Regions from separate parts of the Streptomyces sp. NPDC093598 genome, predicted to be linked through region 2. Evidence: predicted binding sites of a transcription regulator. Region 2 holds the regulator's gene; the other holds the start of a gene.

Region 1 (7,976 bases), on a different contig from region 2:
CCCCTGGTTCACCGCACGCCTCGGCGGCGCACTGACCGAACTGACCGTTTCACTCCCGGATGTTCCCCTCGTCGACGCCTTGTCCCGCGCCATCGCGCGTACCTCCGACGCACACGCCGCAACCTGTGACCTTTCTCACCCCCGGACACCTCAGGCCACGGTGGTCGCGACCCGCTGGAATCCGGCCACGGTGGAGTATCTGGTCCTGTCGGACTCGGCTCTTCTCCTGGAGTCCCCGGACGGCGTGGTGACCCCCGTCCTCGACGACCGGCTGTCCCTGCTCCCCCGCTCGGCGCTGGCGACGGACGCGCTGGTGGACTCCACGCTCCGCAACCTGGAGGGCGGCTTCTTCACGGCCGCCGCGGATCCCTCGGTGGCCCGGCGAGCGGTGACCGGCACCCTGCCCCGCGGAGAGGTGTGCGCCCTGGCCGCGCTGACGGACGGTGCCACGCGCTGGGTGGAGCGGTTCGAGGAGGGCGACTGGACGGACTGCTTCCACCTCGTCCGCAAGGAGGGCCCACAGGCACTGGTGGACCGCGTCCGGGCACTGGAGCGGTCGGACGCCGCCGCGACGTTCCTGGGCAGGAGCAAGAGGCACGACGACGCGACGGTGGTGTTCGTCGAGTTCTGAGGGGGTCCGGCCCTACTTCTCCATGCCGCGGTTGAGCTGGTTCAGCAGCCGGGCCAGTTCCGTGACCTCGCGGGAGTCCCAGTCGGCCAGGCGGCCGGCGTAGCGGGCGCGGCGGGCCTCCCGGACCCGGCGGACGCGGCCGTGGCCCTCCTGGGTGAGGGCGACCAGCCAGGCCCGTCCGTCGGCGGGGTCGGGCTCGCGCGCGACCAGCCCGAGTTCCTCCAGGGCCCGCAGCTGGCGGGACATCGTCGCCTTGCCGACCCCGATGTAGGCGGCGAGCTCGGTCGCCCGCTGCTGTCCGCACTCGTCCAGCCGGACGAGCAGGCCGTACGCGGACGACTCGAGGTCGGGGTGGACCTCACGGGCCATCTCGCCCTGGCTGGCCCGGGCGCGCCGCAGCAGCACGGTCAGCTCGCGCTCCAGCGCCAGGAAGGCGGGCTGATCCACACCGCTTCCGGCCACACCGGCGTCGCGGTGTCCGTCGTCGTTGCCGCCGTCGCGCACGTCAGTCCCTGCCTCGGTCGTCGCCCGGTCGTGAGAATCCGGTACTGGAATTTTCCGCCACCTGCCGCCATCACCGCAGTTCGGCAAGTATTCCGCAGGTCAGGGCGTCCGTGTCCACGGGGCCGCCCCATGGTGAAGGGCCGGGTCGCCACCACACGGCGAAGGCCCGGGCTCCCTCACGAGAACCCGGGCCTTCACCGGTCCGATCGCGTCCGTCACGCCGCGACCGGGACCTCCGGCGCCGCCCCGCTGGTCGCGGGCGCGAGCGCCAGTTCCAGGACCTGGCGGACATCGGTGACGGCGTGGACGTCGAGCTTGTCCAGCACCTCCGCCGGGACGTCGTCCAGGTCGGGCTCGTTGCGCTTGGGGATGATCACCGTGGTGACACCGGCCCGGTGCGCCGCGAGCAGCTTCTGCTTCACGCCGCCGATCGGCAGGACCCGCCCGGTCAGCGAGACCTCACCGGTCATCGCCACGTCCGTGCGGACCAGCCGGCCGGACAGCAGGGACGCCAGGGCCGTCGTCATCGTGATGCCCGCGCTCGGGCCGTCCTTGGGGACCGCGCCCGCCGGGAAGTGGATGTGCACGCCCCGGTCCTTCAGATCGGCCACCGGCAGTTCGAGTTCGGCGCCGTGGGAACGCAGGAAGCTCAGCGCGATCTGCGCGGACTCCTTCATCACGTCACCCAGCTGTCCGGTCAGGGTCAGCCCGGCCGCGCCCGTCTCCGGGTCGGCCAGCGACGCCTCGACGAACAGCACGTCACCGCCCGCTCCGGTCACCGCGAGCCCGGTGGCCACGCCCGGCACGGACGTCCGCCGCTCGGCCGGGTCCTGGGCGGACTCGGGCACGTGGTGCGGCCGGCCGATCAGGTCGCGCAGGTCCTCGTCGCGGACGGTGAACGGCAGCTCGCGCTCGCCCAGTTCGTGCTGGGCGGCGATCTTGCGCAGCAGGCGCGCGACGGACCGCTCCAGGGTGCGCACGCCGGCCTCGCGGGTGTACTCGCCGGCGAGCTTGCGCAGCGCCCCCTCGTCGATGGTCACCTCGTCCTTGTCGAGGCCGGCCCGCTCCAGCTGGCGCGGGAGCAGGTGGTCACGGGCGATGACGACCTTCTCGTCCTCGGTGTAGCCGTCCAGGCGGACGATCTCCATCCGGTCGGCCAGGGCTTCCGGGATCGCCTCCAGGACGTTGGCGGTGGCCAGGAAAACGACGTCCGACAGGTCCAGCTCGACCTCCAGGTAGTGGTCCCGGAAGGTGTGGTTCTGTGCCGGGTCGAGCACCTCCAGCAGGGCGGCGGCCGGGTCGCCCCGGAAGTCCGAGCCGACCTTGTCGATCTCGTCGAGGAGCACGACCGGGTTCATCGACCCGGCCTCCTTGACGGCCCGGACGACCCGGCCCGGCAGCGCGCCGACGTACGTACGCCGGTGTCCGCGGATCTCGGCCTCGTCGCGGACGCCGCCGAGGGCGACGCGGACGAACTTCCGGCCCATCGCGTGGGCGACGGACTCGCCGAGGCTGGTCTTGCCGACGCCGGGCGGCCCGACGAGCGCGAGCACGGCACCGCCGCGCCGCCCGCCGACCACGCCGAGACCCCGGTCGTCACGGCGCTTGCGCACCGCCAGGTACTCGGTGATGCGTTCCTTCACGTCCTCCAGCCCGGAGTGCTCGGCGTCCAGGACCGCCTTGGCGCCCCGGATGTCGTAGGCGTCCTCGGTGCGCTCGTTCCACGGCATCTCCAGGACCGTGTCGAGCCAGGTGCGGATCCAGGAACCCTCGGGCGACTGGTCGGAGGACCGCTCCAGCTTGTCGACCTCCTTGAGCGCGGCCTCGCGGACCTTCTCGGGCAGGTCGGCGGCCTCCACGCGGGTGCGGTAGTCGTCGGACTCCTCGCCCTCCTGCTCGCCGTTGAGCTCGCGCAACTCCTTGCGGACGGCTTCCAGCTGACGCCGCAGCAGGAACTCGCGCTGCTGCTTGTCGACGCCCTCCTGGACGTCCTTGGCGATGGACTCGGCCACGTCCTGCTCGGCGAGGTGGTCGCGCAGCTGCTGGGTGGCGAGCTTGAGCCGGGCCACCGGGTCGGCGGTCTCCAGCAGCTCGACCTTCTGGTCGGTGGTCAGGAACGGCGAGTAGCCGGAGTTGTCGGCGAGCGCCGAGACGTCGTCGATGGCCTGGACCCGGTCGACGACCTGCCAGGCACCGCGCTTGCGCAGCCAGGCGGTGGCGAGGGCCTTGTACTCCTTGACCAGTTCGGCAACCTGCCCGGGCAACGGCTCCGGCACGGTCTCGCCGACGCTGGTGCCCTCGACCCACAGGGCGGCGCCGGGTCCGGTCGTCCCCGCACCGATCCTCACCCGCCCCCGGCCGCGGATCAGCGCGCCCGGGTCGCCGTCGGCCAGCCGGCCGACCTGCTCGACGGTGCCGAGCACACCGGTGTTCGCGTAGGTCCCGTCGATGCGTGGCACCAGGAGTACCCGGGGCTTTCCGGGCGTTGACCGGGCAGCGGCCTGAGCAGCCTCCACAGCGGCACGGACCTCGGAATCGCTCAGGTCCAGCGGGACCACCATGCCGGGCAGCACGACCTCGCCGTCGAGCGGCAGCACGGGCAGGGTGAGCGGTGTGGACGTCGAAGCCATGATCTCCCCTTCGGCAGTCAAGTTGAGCTATGCCGACTCAATGCTCGAGCGGGGCCGGATGTTCCCTACCCGCTGTTCGCTGTCAGCGATCACCCGTGACATCGGGAGCGGGAGGGCGCGTAAGGTCCTGTGCGTAATAGATGATCAGGCCTCACGCTCATTACAGGGGATGGCATTGGACGGAACCGTGCAGGCATGGGTGAACGGCTGGGTCGTGTCGCGCGGGGCCGCTCCGCCGCTGCCCGAGCCGTGGGGCTGGACGATCGACATGGGGATGTACGGGCATGTCACGCGGCACGTGTTCGGCGCGACGGGCGAGGGCCTCGACGAGACGACCGTCCGCAAGGTGGCCGGGGCGGTGACCGGGGACGGCGTGTGGCTGAAGGCGTTCCGGGACCCCTCGGTGGTCTCCGGCTGGCTGGACGACACCTGGTGGATCGACCCGGAGCCCGGCTATTTGATGACGATCCCGCTGGCGGCGGACGGCGCTCCCGCCGCCCCCGACGGCTACCGGCTGCGCGAGTGGTCGCGCGCAGGAGTGACCCGTGTGATGGTGGCCGCGCCGGACGGGTCCCTGGCGGCGCGCGGCCAGATCGCGCCGACGGGCGAGACCGCCGTCGTCGACCAGGTCGAGACGGCCGCCGAGCACCGCCGCAGGGGTCTGGGCAGTCTCGTCATGCGGACGTTGCAGCACGTCGCCGTCCGGCAGGGGGCACGGACCGGCGTCCTGGCCGGGACACCCGCCGGGCGAGGTCTCTACGAGGCATTGGGCTGGGAGGTGGTGGCCCCGCTGACCAGCGCCAAGCACGGCCCGCCGGCCTCCGCCCGAACCTGAAGGGCCTCGCGCTCAGCCCCCGCCCGTGCCGAGGCGCGTCGCGTACCACCGCCGGACCACCGGCCAGGTCGCGATCCCGATGCCCAGGGCGATGAGGTGCCCCCAGTTCGTCATCGGGTCGGTGAAGGCGAGCAGGTCCTGGAGCAGCATCCAGCCGAAGCCGGCGAGCAGCGGCAGGCGCAGCCACAGCGGCAGGAGGCCGGCCAGGGCGCCGATGCCTGCGGCGACACCGAAGCTGACGCCGTAGTCGAGGCGGTGCAGGGAGCTGTCCGGGAGGTGCCCGGCCAGGACCGCGAGGCCGACCGGCACCTCGGTCGCGAGGGTGGCCAGCACGTGCCCGAGCAGGAAGACACCGGCCGTGCGCAGGCCCCCGAGGCGTCGTTCCAACGCGGTCAGCACCAGCACGAAGGCGATGGCGAAGGGTGAGGTCACCCCGCCCGCGACCCACAGCGCACTGCCGATCAGCACCAGCTCCGGCATGCGCACCAGGTGCGTCACATCCGTACTGGAGCCCTGAAGCAGGGCGTGCACCAGGGCCGGGTCCGCGTACGCGGTGATCAGCGAGGTGACGCAGAGGACGATCGCGTAGCCGAAGGTGAACGGCGTTCCCGTGGGGGTGGGCAGCAGCCGCCAGGGGCGCGGTGTGCACAGCCGGGACCCTGCCGCAAGAGCGGGCTCCGGTACGCGCGTGCCGACCGCCTCGCGCGGGCCCCGCTGCCGCGGCACGCCGTCCAGCAGCCCCGAACCGTCGCCGCCGGGCGCGCCTTGCGGCGACGGTTCGGCCGTCTCCCGGGGCGGCGCGGTGCGTTGCGTCAACGGGCGCTCCTTTCCGTCATGTCCCAGCCTTCGCCCCGGACACTCCGCTGTCTGTGACCCGCGCCACGCGAGTGCCGATTCACAGCAACCCGAAAGCCTCACCCCGCGTCCCCCGCGGGGCACGGCGAAATGCGAGGCGCCACACCCCCCTCCCCTGCGAGGATGCCCCCATGCCTACCCCGTACGACATTCCCGATGTGCTGGACCGTCGCGAGGGCCCGCACGGTGAGGTGGTGCTGCGACGGCACGGTGACCGGCTGGAGATCATCGCCAACGGCTGTTTCCTGATGGACACCTCCGACGGCCGCTCGGAGCGGCGGCTGGTCGACGCGGCACTGGACGCCCTGGCCGGCCGGGACCGCCCCGACGTCCTGATCGGCGGACTCGGCGTCGGCTTCTCCCTGGCGCACGCCGCGGCGGACCCGCGCTGGGGAGGGATCACGGTGGTGGAGCGCGAGCACGCGATCGTCGAATGGCATCGGGACGGCCCGCTCTCCGCGCTCTCCGCCCGGGCCCTGGCGGACCCCCGCACGAAAATCGTCGAGGCCGATCTGGTCGCACACGTCAATGAGACATCCGACACGTACGACGCCCTGTGCCTCGACATCGACAACGGACCCGGCTGGACTGTCACGGAGGGCAACGGAAATCTCTACCGAGAGGCCGGACTGGCAAGCTGCGCAAGGGTGTTGAGACCCGGCGGGGTTCTGGCCGTCTGGTCCGCCCAGCCGTCTCCGGAATTCGAAGAAACCTTGCGGAATGCCGGGTTCCAACAGGTGCGTACCGAAGAGATCCCGGTTGCCCGGGGCGTTCCGGACGTCGTGCACCTCGCCATCAGCCCTGGATAGCAAAGGCGTACTGACTCCCCGTACGCTGCTCCCCTGACGCCGATCATTCAAGCGTCAATCGCAACCATGCGCAGGCATAGCCAGTCAGAAGGAATCACCCCACTGATTCCGGAAAGCACACCCCAGGGGCGGGCGATGGAGCAGACACAGACCTCCCACAACGGTTCAGCGACGGCTACTCCGGGCGCACAGCGCCGGGTCCTGGTGGTCGAGGACGACGCGACGATCGTGGACGCCATCGCGACCCGCCTGCGGGCCGAGGGATTCCTCGTGCAAACTGCGGGTGACGGTCCCGCCGCGGTCGACACCGCCGAGGCATGGCAGCCCGACCTGCTGATCCTCGACATCATGCTGCCCGGCTTCGACGGCCTGGAGGTCTGCCGGCGCGTGCAGGCCGCCCGCCCGGTACCGGTGCTGATGCTCACCGCGCGCGACGACGAGACCGACATGCTCGTCGGACTCGGCGTCGGCGCCGACGACTACATGACCAAGCCCTTCTCCATGCGGGAGCTGGCGGCGCGCGTGCACGTACTGCTGCGCCGGGTGGAGCGGGCCGCCATCGCGGCGGCCACCCCCCGCTCCGGCATCCTGCGCCTCGGTGAGCTGGAGATCGACCACGCGCAGCGCCGGGTCCGGGTGCGCAGCGAGGACGTCCACCTCACGCCCACCGAGTTCGACCTGCTGGTCTGCCTGGCGAACACCCCGCGTGCGGTGCTCTCCCGTGAGCAGCTGCTCGCCGAGGTCTGGGACTGGGCGGACGCCTCCGGCACCCGCACGGTCGACAGCCACATCAAGGCGCTGCGCCGGAAGATCGGCGCCGAGCGGATCCGTACCGTCCACGGCGTGGGCTACGCCCTGGAGACCCCGACGCCATGAGCGGCGGGCCGGCCGCACGCAGAAACCCCGGGGAGCCGGAACCCTGGGGCGGGGTGAGCCCGTTCTCGATCAAGACCAAGCTGGGCGCACTGGTCGTCATCTCCGTGCTGATCACCACAGGTCTGTCGGTGATCGCGGTGCACACGAAGACGGAGCTGCGCTTCATCACGGTCTTCTCGATGATCGCCACACTGCTCATTACGCAGTTCGTGGCCCATTCGCTCACCGCACCGCTGGACGAGATGACCGCGGTGGCCCGTTCCATCTCGCAGGGCGACTACACCCGCCGGACGCGGGAGAACCGCCGTGACGAGCTGGGCGACCTGGCCGTGACGATCAACGCCATGGCCGACGAGCTGGAGGCACAGGACAGCCAGCGCAAGGAACTCGTGGCGAATGTCTCGCACGAGCTGCGCACCCCCATCGCGGGGCTGCGCGCGGTGCTGGAGAACATCGTCGACGGCGTCACACAGGCCGACCCGGAGACGATGCGCACGGCGCTGAAGCAGACCGAGCGGCTCGGCCGGCTGGTGGAGACGCTGCTGGACCTGTCCCGCCTGGACAACGGCGTCGTCCCGCTGAAACAGCGGCGGTTCGAGGTGTGGCCGTATCTGTCCGGCGTGCTGAAGGAGGCCAACATGGTCGCCTCCGTGCGCGCGGGCATCGCCACCGGCTCGGGCAGCCACACCCGTACGGACGTCCATCTGCACCTCGACGTCCACCCGCCGGAGTTGACGGCGCACGCGGACCCGGAGCGCATCCACCAGGTCGTCGCGAACCTCATCGACAACGCGGTCAAGCACAGCCCGCCGCACGGCCGGGTGACGGTCAAGGCG
Region 2 (7,976 bases):
CCGGCACGCCGCCTTGTACTCGGCCGTGCAGATGTCCGACAGCTTGTAGACGTCGTCCGCGACCACCGTGTCCTTGATGTTCTCCTTGGTGAGCGCGACCACGGGCACGAGCTGTGCCGGGATGGCCTTGTCCGTGGGGCTGTCGACCTTGTCGCGGGTGAGGGCGGCGAACTGGATGTCGCGGCCCTGGACCTTGGCGACCGCCATCTCCGCGGCGTTCTCCGCCTCCTGCGGGTAGGACTTGTACACGCTCATGTACTGCTCGCCGCTGATGATCCGCTGCACGGCCTGGAGCTCCGCGTCCTGCCCGGTGATCGGCGGCATTTCGGTCACGCCCGCGGCCTTCAGCGCCTTGACGATGCCGCCCGCCATGCCGTCGTTTGCGGAGTACACCGCCGCGATGTTGTCCTTGCCGATCTTCTGGATCGCGTCGCTCATGTTGGCCTGCGCGTTCTCCGGCTTCCAGTCCTTGGTGTCGAAGGACTCGGCAATCGTCACCTTGCCGTTCAGCTCGGACATCGCCCCGGCCTTGAACTGCTTGGCGTTCGGGTCCGTCGACGAGCCGTTCATCATGACGATCTTGTCGGAGAGGCTCGCGTTCTCGCCGATGGCCTCCAGCAGGGAGCGGCCCTGGACCTCGCCGACCAGCTCGTTGTCGAAGGAGATGTACGCGTCGATCGGGCCCTCGGCCAGCCGGTCGTAGGCGATGACCGGGATGCCGGCCTCCTTCGCCTTCTTCACGCCGCTCGCGATGGCCTGCGAGTCGACGGCGTCCAGCAGGATCACGTCGACCCGGTCGTCGATCATCTGCTGCATCTGGCTCGCCTGCTTGTCCGCGCTCGCCTCGGCGTTGGCGTACTCGACGCGGCCCTTGTCGTTGGTGAGCGACTCGACCTTGCGCTTGATGATGGGGTAGTCGAAGTTCTCGTACCGCGTGTTCGCCTTCTCCGGCAGCAGCAGACCGACGGTGATGTCGTTGCCCTTCGCCGGGCTCGCGTCGTCACTGCTCCCGGTCGCGTTGAGCACGCCGCAGCCGGCGAGCGTGACGGACATCGTGGCGGCGGCCACGGATATGGAGATACGACGACGCATGCGGGGGCTCACTTCGCGTGTGATTCGGACGTGGGCACAGCTTTGTGGCCCATGTGTCTGAAAAGCCAACGCGGACGCGCCGCCAGCGTCAAGCGGAACCACTTAACGAGATGGCAACACCACGCTCCGCAGCAGATGTGAAGACTCTGCGGAATCATCTCCAAGTGCCGTGCACCTGCCGGTCATCCATAGGAGACGCGGAGAAACCGGCCCAAGGCAGACGAAAAGGGCCGGGAGTCAACTCCCGGCCCTTTCGCGTGCGTCACGCGTCAGTCGGACTGCTGCTGCCGCTTCGGCCGCCACACCACCAGCGCGCTGGTCTGCTGCACCTCCTGGTACGGCACCAGGTCGCGGCGGTACGACGCGTGCACCGCCGCCTCGCGCTGCCGCATGGCCGCCGCCGCGCCGTCGAGCGCGTCCTCCAGCTCTGCCACGCGGGACTGGAGCGCTGCGACCTGGTTCTCCAGTTCGATGATGCGCTTGATACCGGCCAGGTTGATGCCCTCGTCCTGCGACAACTGCTGGACGGTGCGCAGCAGTTCGATGTCACGGGCCGAGTACCGGCGGCCACGGCCCGCGGTGCGGTCCGGGGACACCAGGCCCAGGCGGTCGTACTGGCGCAGGGTCTGGGGGTGCAGGCCGGACAGCTGGGCCGCCACCGAGATGACGTAGACCGGGGTCTCCTCGGTCAGTTCATACGGATTGCGCCGACGACCGTCCATCTGACTCATGCTCCCTTCGCGGCCTGGAACAGATCCGCCCGCGGGTCCTCATCCGCGGTCACCTCGCGATACGCCTCGAGTGCGTCACGAGCCTTCCCCGTCAGGTCCTTCGGAACACTCACCTCGACGGTGACCAGGAGGTCGCCGCGGGTGCCGTCCTTGCGGACCGCGCCCTTGCCCCGGGCGCGCATGGTGCGCCCGTTGGGCGTGCCCGGCGGCAGCTTCAGCGTGACCGGCGGGCCGCCCAGGGTGGGCACCCGCACCTCGCCGCCGAGGGCCGCCTCGGTGAAGGTCACCGGGACGGTGACCGTGAGGTTGTCCTCCTTGCGGCCGAACACCGGGTGGGAGTCGACGTGCACGACGACGTACAGGTCGCCCGCCGGGCCGCCGCGCTCGCCCGGTGCTCCCTTGCCGCGCAGCCGGATCCGCTGGCCGTCGCTGACGCCCGCGGGGATGCGCACCTGCATGGTCCGCGAGGACTTGGCCCGGCCGCTGCCCTTGCAGACGTCGCAGGCGTTCTCCGCGATCAGACCGCGGCCCTTGCAGTCCGGGCAGGGGTCGGTGAGGGAGAAGCCGCCGCCGCTGCCCCGGGCGACCTGCCCGGTGCCGACGCAGGTCGGGCACACGCGCGGTGTGCCGTTCTTGTCGCCGGTGCCCGAACAGGCCTTGCAGGGGGACTGCGACGACATCCGCAGCGGGACGGTCGCGCCCTCGATCGCCTCGGTGAAGCTGAGCGTGACCTCGGACTCGATGTCCTGGCCGCGCCGGGGGTGCGTGCGCGTCCCCGGGCCGCCCGCGCCGCCGCGGTTGAACAGGCCCCCGAAGACGTCACCGAGTCCGCCGCCGAAGCCGCCGGCTCCCTGACCGCCGCCCTGGCCGCCGCCTCCGAAGAGGTCGCCCAGGTCGAAGTTGAAGGAGCCGCCGCCCGCGCCGGGCCCCGGGCGGAAGCCGCCGTTGCCGAAGAGGGCGCGCGCGTCGTCGTACTCCTTGCGCTTCTTGGGGTCGCCGAGGATGTCGTTGGCCTCGGAGATCTCCTTGAAGCGCTCCTCCGCCTTGACGTTGCCCTTGTTGGCGTCCGGGTGGAACTCGCGGGCGAGCTTCCGGTACGCCTTCTTGATCTCGGCCTCGGTGGCGTCCTTGGGGACGCCGAGGACCTTGTAGTAGTCCTTCTCGATGAAGTCCTTGGTGCTCATCCTCGACGCCCCTCCTTCCCTTCGTGGTCTATGCCGTCAGCCCTCGTCCGGGCCACCGCTCTCCTTGTCGTCGGCGTCGGCGGACTCGTCCGCCTTGACCGTCTGTGCCCCCGGCTGGGGTTCGGCGACCGCCACCCGCGCGGGGCGGATGGTGCGCTCGCCGATCCGGTACCCGGGCTGCAGGATCGCCACGCAGGTCGTCTCGGTGACGTCCGGCGCGTAGCTGTGCATCAGGGCTTCGTGGATCGTCGGGTCGAAGGGCTCGCCCTCCTTGCCGAACTGCTGCAACCCCATCTTCGCCGCGGTGCTCTCCAGCGACTCGGCGACGGACTTGAAGCCGCCGACCAGTTCGCCGTGTTCACGCGCGCGGCCGATGTCGTCGAGCACGGGCAGGAGCTCGGTCAGGAGGTTCGCGATGGCGATCTCCTTGACCGCGATCCGGTCACGCTCGACCCGGCGGCGGTAGTTCTGGAACTCGGCCTGGAGGCGCTGGAGGTCCGCCGTGCGCTCGCTGAGCGCCGTGCGGGCCTGGTCCAGCTGGGCCACCAGAGCCACGTCCTGGCCCGTGTCCCCGGCCGGGGCCGCCCCCTCCTCCGCGGAGGGGGAGGCGGCCTTCGGCTCGGCGTCGTCGGAGGTGGCGCCGGAAGGGACGTCGGGCTGCTGCGACTGCTGCTCGTCGAAGCCCGGGGTCTCCTCCGTCACGCGGCACCGTCCTTCCGCTCGTCGTCCACGATCTCGGCGTCGACGACGTCGTCGTCGGCGGCCTTGGCGCCACCGGCCGCGGCGCCCGCGTCACCGGCGGGGCCACCGGCGGCCTGGGCCGCATTGGCGTCGGCGTACATGGCCTGGCCGAGCTTCTGGGAGACGGCCGCGACCTTCTCCGTGGCCGTGCGGATCTCGGTGGAGTCCTCGCCCTTGAGCTTCTCCTTCAGCTCGGCGACGGCTTCCTCGACCTCGGTCTTGATCTCGCCCGGGACCTTGTCCTCGTTGTCCTTGAGGAACTTCTCGGTCTGGTAGACGAGCTGCTCGCCCTGGTTGCGGGACTCGGCGGCCTCGCGGCGCTTGTGGTCCTCCTCCGCGTACTGCTCGGCCTCCTGGCGCATGCGGTCGACCTCGTCCTTCGGCAGCGAGGAGCCGCCGGTGACGGTCATCTTCTGCTCCTTGCCCGTGCCCAGGTCCTTGGCGGTCACGTGCATGATGCCGTTGGCGTCGATGTCGAAGGACACCTCGATCTGCGGGACGCCGCGGGGCGCCGGCGGCAGACCGGTCAGCTCGAACATCCCGAGCTTCTTGTTGTACGCCGCGATCTCGCGCTCGCCCTGGTAGACCTGGATCTGCACGGAGGGCTGGTTGTCCTCGGCGGTGGTGAAGATCTCGGACCGCTTGGTCGGGATCGTCGTGTTCCGCTCGATGAGCTTGGTCATGATGCCGCCCTTGGTCTCGATACCGAGGGACAGCGGGGTGACGTCGAGGAGCAGGACGTCCTTGACCTCGCCCTTGAGGACACCGGCCTGGAGGGCGGCGCCGATGGCGACGACCTCGTCCGGGTTGACGCCCTTGTTGGCGTCCTTGCCGCCGGTCAGCTCCTTGACGAGCTCGGCGACGGCGGGCATACGGGTCGAGCCGCCGACGAGGACGACGTGGTCGATCTCGCTGATGGAGATGCCGGCGTCCTTGATGACGTTGTGGAACGGCGTCTTGCAGCGCTCCAGGAGGTCCGCGGTCAGCTGCTGGAACTGGGCGCGGGTGAGCTTCTCGTCGAGGTGCAGGGGACCCTCGGCGGAGGCGGTGATGTAGGGCAGGTTGATCGAGGTCTCGGTGGACGAGGACAGCTCGATCTTCGCCTTCTCGGCGGCCTCGCGCAGACGCTGCAGGGCCATCTTGTCCTTGCCCAGGTCCACGCCGTGGCCGGACTGGAACTGCTGGACCAGGTAGTCGACGACGCGCTGGTCCCAGTCGTCACCACCGAGGTGGTTGTCACCGTTGGTGGCCTTCACCTCGACGACACCGTCGCCGATCTCCAGCAGCGAGACGTCGAACGTACCGCCACCGAGGTCGAAGACCAGGATGGTCTGGTCGTCCTTGTCGAGGCCGTACGCCAGGGCGGCCGCGGTGGGCTCGTTGACGATGCGCAGCACGTTCAGACCGGCGATCTCGCCGGCCTCCTTCGTGGCCTGACGCTCGGAGTCGTTGAAGTACGCCGGGACGGTGATGACCGCGTCGGTCACCTTCTCGCCCAGGTAGGACTCGGCGTCCCGCTTGAGCTTCTGGAGCACGAAGGCGCTGATCTGCTGCGGGTTGAAGGGCTTCCCGTCGAGCTCGATCTTCCAGTCGGTGCCCATGTGACGCTTGACGGAGCGGATGGTCCGGTCCACGTTCGTGACCGCCTGGCGCTTGGCCACCTCTCCGACGAGCACCTCACCGTTCTTGGCGAAGGCGACGACGGACGGCGTGGTCCTGGCGCCCTCGGCGTTGGTGATGACGGTGGGCTCGCCGCCCTCCAGAACGCTGACGACGGAGTTAGTCGTGCCCAGGTCGATGCCGACCGCACGTGCCATGGTTGATTCCTCCAGCTGACTTGAGTGGAACGGACTCAAGTGTGCACGACGGCCCCCAACCGGTCAACAGAGCTGAGTCGAGCAGGCTCAACTCTTATCCGTTCCTTACACGCAATGGCGCTGTGACCTGCGGCGATACGCTGCGTCGAGGTTCGTACACAGGCACCCGGGAGAGGGCGATCGCGACGACGAGCGCCCCTGCCACCACCCACCACAGGGCGCCGGCCCCGATCCGGCCGGCGTGCGCGAGTACCCCGACGAGCGTCCCGGACAACGCCCCGGTCCCCAGCAGCAGAGTCGCCCCCGGCGCGGTCAGCCCGAGCCGCCGCAGCCGGTGCGCGAGGTGATCGGGCCCGCTGCGGAACACAGCCCGTCCGCTCAGCCGCCGCGTCCCCAGCACGAGTACGGCGTCGGCACCCACCACGGCGGTCAGCGCGAACAGCACCCCCGCGCTCTCCCCGATCCCGAACCCGGCCCGCGCGTACACGGCTCCCACGGCGATCACGAACCCCGCGGACATGGATCCGCAACTCCCCAGCGCCACGCGCGCGGGATGCCAGTTGTGCAGCAGGAACCCGGTCAGGGCGGCGGCCAGCACGCTCATCAGCCCCGCGATCCCGTCCATCACCTCGACGGCCGCGCAGGCCGCCACCCCGAAGGCCGCCACGACCCCGGCCGTACCCGCCAGCCCGTCCACGTGATCGAGCCCCCGCAGCCCGAACACCACCGCCACGACCCACCCGACGGCCAGCAGACCGGTCCCGACCCCCGTCTCCCCGTACGGCACGACACACGCGGCCGCCACGCCCGTACCGGCGACCAGCACCCGTCGCCGCAGCCGCCACACGTCGTCGACGAGCCCGAGCAGGGCGACGGCGCCCGCGGCGACGAGCACCCCCCGCGTCCCGTCAGCGGGCGGCGCGACCCCCCACCACTCCCCGGCCCCGACGACCAGCCCCGTGACGAGCACGACGGCCACACCCCCGGACAGCGGCACCTCCCGCTGCCGCCGCCGCTCGATCAGCCGCAGCCACCGGGCGGGGGCCCGCAGGGCGGCCGCGAGCAGGGCGGTGAGGAGGAGGGCGGTGGCGGCGGCGGTGATCCCGTAGAGCACGGATATAAGGTAGGCGGGATTATGACATTTCGGTACGAATAACACGACGGATCGCCATCGGATCACGGCGACATCGCCACGGGGATCGCGACCGGATCCGGTCTTTTTCTGAGGCAACCCTCAGCGATTCAGATCACTGCCCACCCGGCTACAGTGCGGCGGAGGATGAGGGTAGTCTCAGACGGACTGCATAAGTTACCGCTTAGTAATTTCGGGGAACCTGAAGAACGACAGGTTTCCCCGACGAAACCCCTCGCAGGCCCGAGGAGCCCCCATGCAACTCGCCGCGATCATCGTGTCGCTGGTTCTGACCGTGGTCGGCGTCGCGCTGCTCGCACGCGCGATCGGCCAGTTCGTCCGGTACTTCAAGCTGGGCCAGCCGGTCCCGGCCGGTACCCGGACCGACAACCCCTACCAGCGCAGCGTGACCCTGGTGAAGGAGTTCCTCGGGCACACGCGCATGAACCGGTGGGGCATCGTCGGTGTCGCCCACTGGTTCGTCGCCGTGGGCTTCCTGACCCTCCCGCCGACCCTGGCCCAGGCGTTCGGCCAGCTGTTCCAGGCCGACTGGGTCCTGCCGGTCATCGGTGAATTCCTGCCGTTCGAGCTGTACATCGAGTTCATCGGCGTGATGACGGTCCTGGGCATCGCGGTGCTCATCGTGATCCGCCTGCTGAACCTGCCCAGCCGTCCGGGCCGCAAGTCCCGCTTCGCCGGCTCCAAGGCCGGCCAGGCGTACTTCGTCGAGTACGTCATCCTCACCATCGGCCTGGCGATCTACGTGCTGCGGGGCCTGGAGGGCGCGCTCCACCACGTCGACCACTACGAGGCGTCCTACTTCGCGTCGTACCCGCTGGTGCTCGCGTTCAAGGGGCTGAGCGTCCCGGCGCTGCAGAACCTCGTCTACCTGGTCGCGATGATCAAGATCGGCACCTCGTTCATCTGGATGATCGTCGTGTCGCTCAACACCAACATGGGTGTCGCCTGGCACCGCTTCCTCGCCTTCCCGAACATCTGGTTCAAGCGCGAGGCGTCGGGTGGGACGGCTCTCGGGGCGCTCCAGCCCATGACGTCGGGCGGCAAGCCGATCGACTTCACCGACCCCGGCGACGACGACGTCTTCGGCGTCTCCCAGGTCGAGCAGTTCTCCTGGAAGGGCCTGCTGGACTTCTCCACCTGCACCGAGTGCGGCCGCTGCCAGTCGCAGTGCCCCGCCTGGAACACGGGCAAGCCCCTCTCCCCCAAGCTGCTGATCATGTCCCTGCGGGACCACGCGCACGCCAAGGCGCCGTACCTG

Evidence for each region. The regulator HspR, encoded in region 2, represses chaperone genes until heat shock. The targets are predictions, from matches to a motif close to TTGAGNNNNNNNNNCTCAA.
Region 1: the regulator HspR is predicted to act here: its motif matches at 3,788-3,806, upstream of lon (endopeptidase La).

The regions. Positions count from the first base shown of each region.
Region 1 is NZ_JBIWIV010000008.1:140,620-148,595, forward strand. It holds gene ACIRDU_RS23785 (protein phosphatase 2C domain-containing protein) at 1-631, shown strand, start outside; gene ACIRDU_RS23790 (MarR family winged helix-turn-helix transcriptional regulator) at 644-1,135, opposite strand; gene lon (endopeptidase La) at 1,351-3,765, opposite strand; gene ACIRDU_RS23800 (GNAT family N-acetyltransferase) at 3,941-4,600, shown strand; gene ACIRDU_RS23805 (rhomboid-like protein) at 4,613-5,416, opposite strand; gene ACIRDU_RS23810 (spermidine synthase) at 5,587-6,264, shown strand; gene ACIRDU_RS23815 (response regulator transcription factor) at 6,400-7,140, shown strand; gene ACIRDU_RS23820 (ATP-binding protein) at 7,137-7,976, shown strand, end outside.
Region 2 is NZ_JBIWIV010000003.1:478,600-486,575, reverse strand. It holds gene ACIRDU_RS14015 (sugar ABC transporter substrate-binding protein) at 1-1,092, opposite strand, end outside; gene ACIRDU_RS14010 (heat shock protein transcriptional repressor HspR) at 1,362-1,814, opposite strand; gene dnaJ (molecular chaperone DnaJ) at 1,820-3,007, opposite strand; gene grpE (nucleotide exchange factor GrpE) at 3,044-3,709, opposite strand; gene dnaK (molecular chaperone DnaK) at 3,706-5,565, opposite strand; gene ACIRDU_RS13990 (MraY family glycosyltransferase) at 5,660-6,679, opposite strand; gene ACIRDU_RS13985 ((Fe-S)-binding protein) at 6,954-7,976, shown strand, end outside.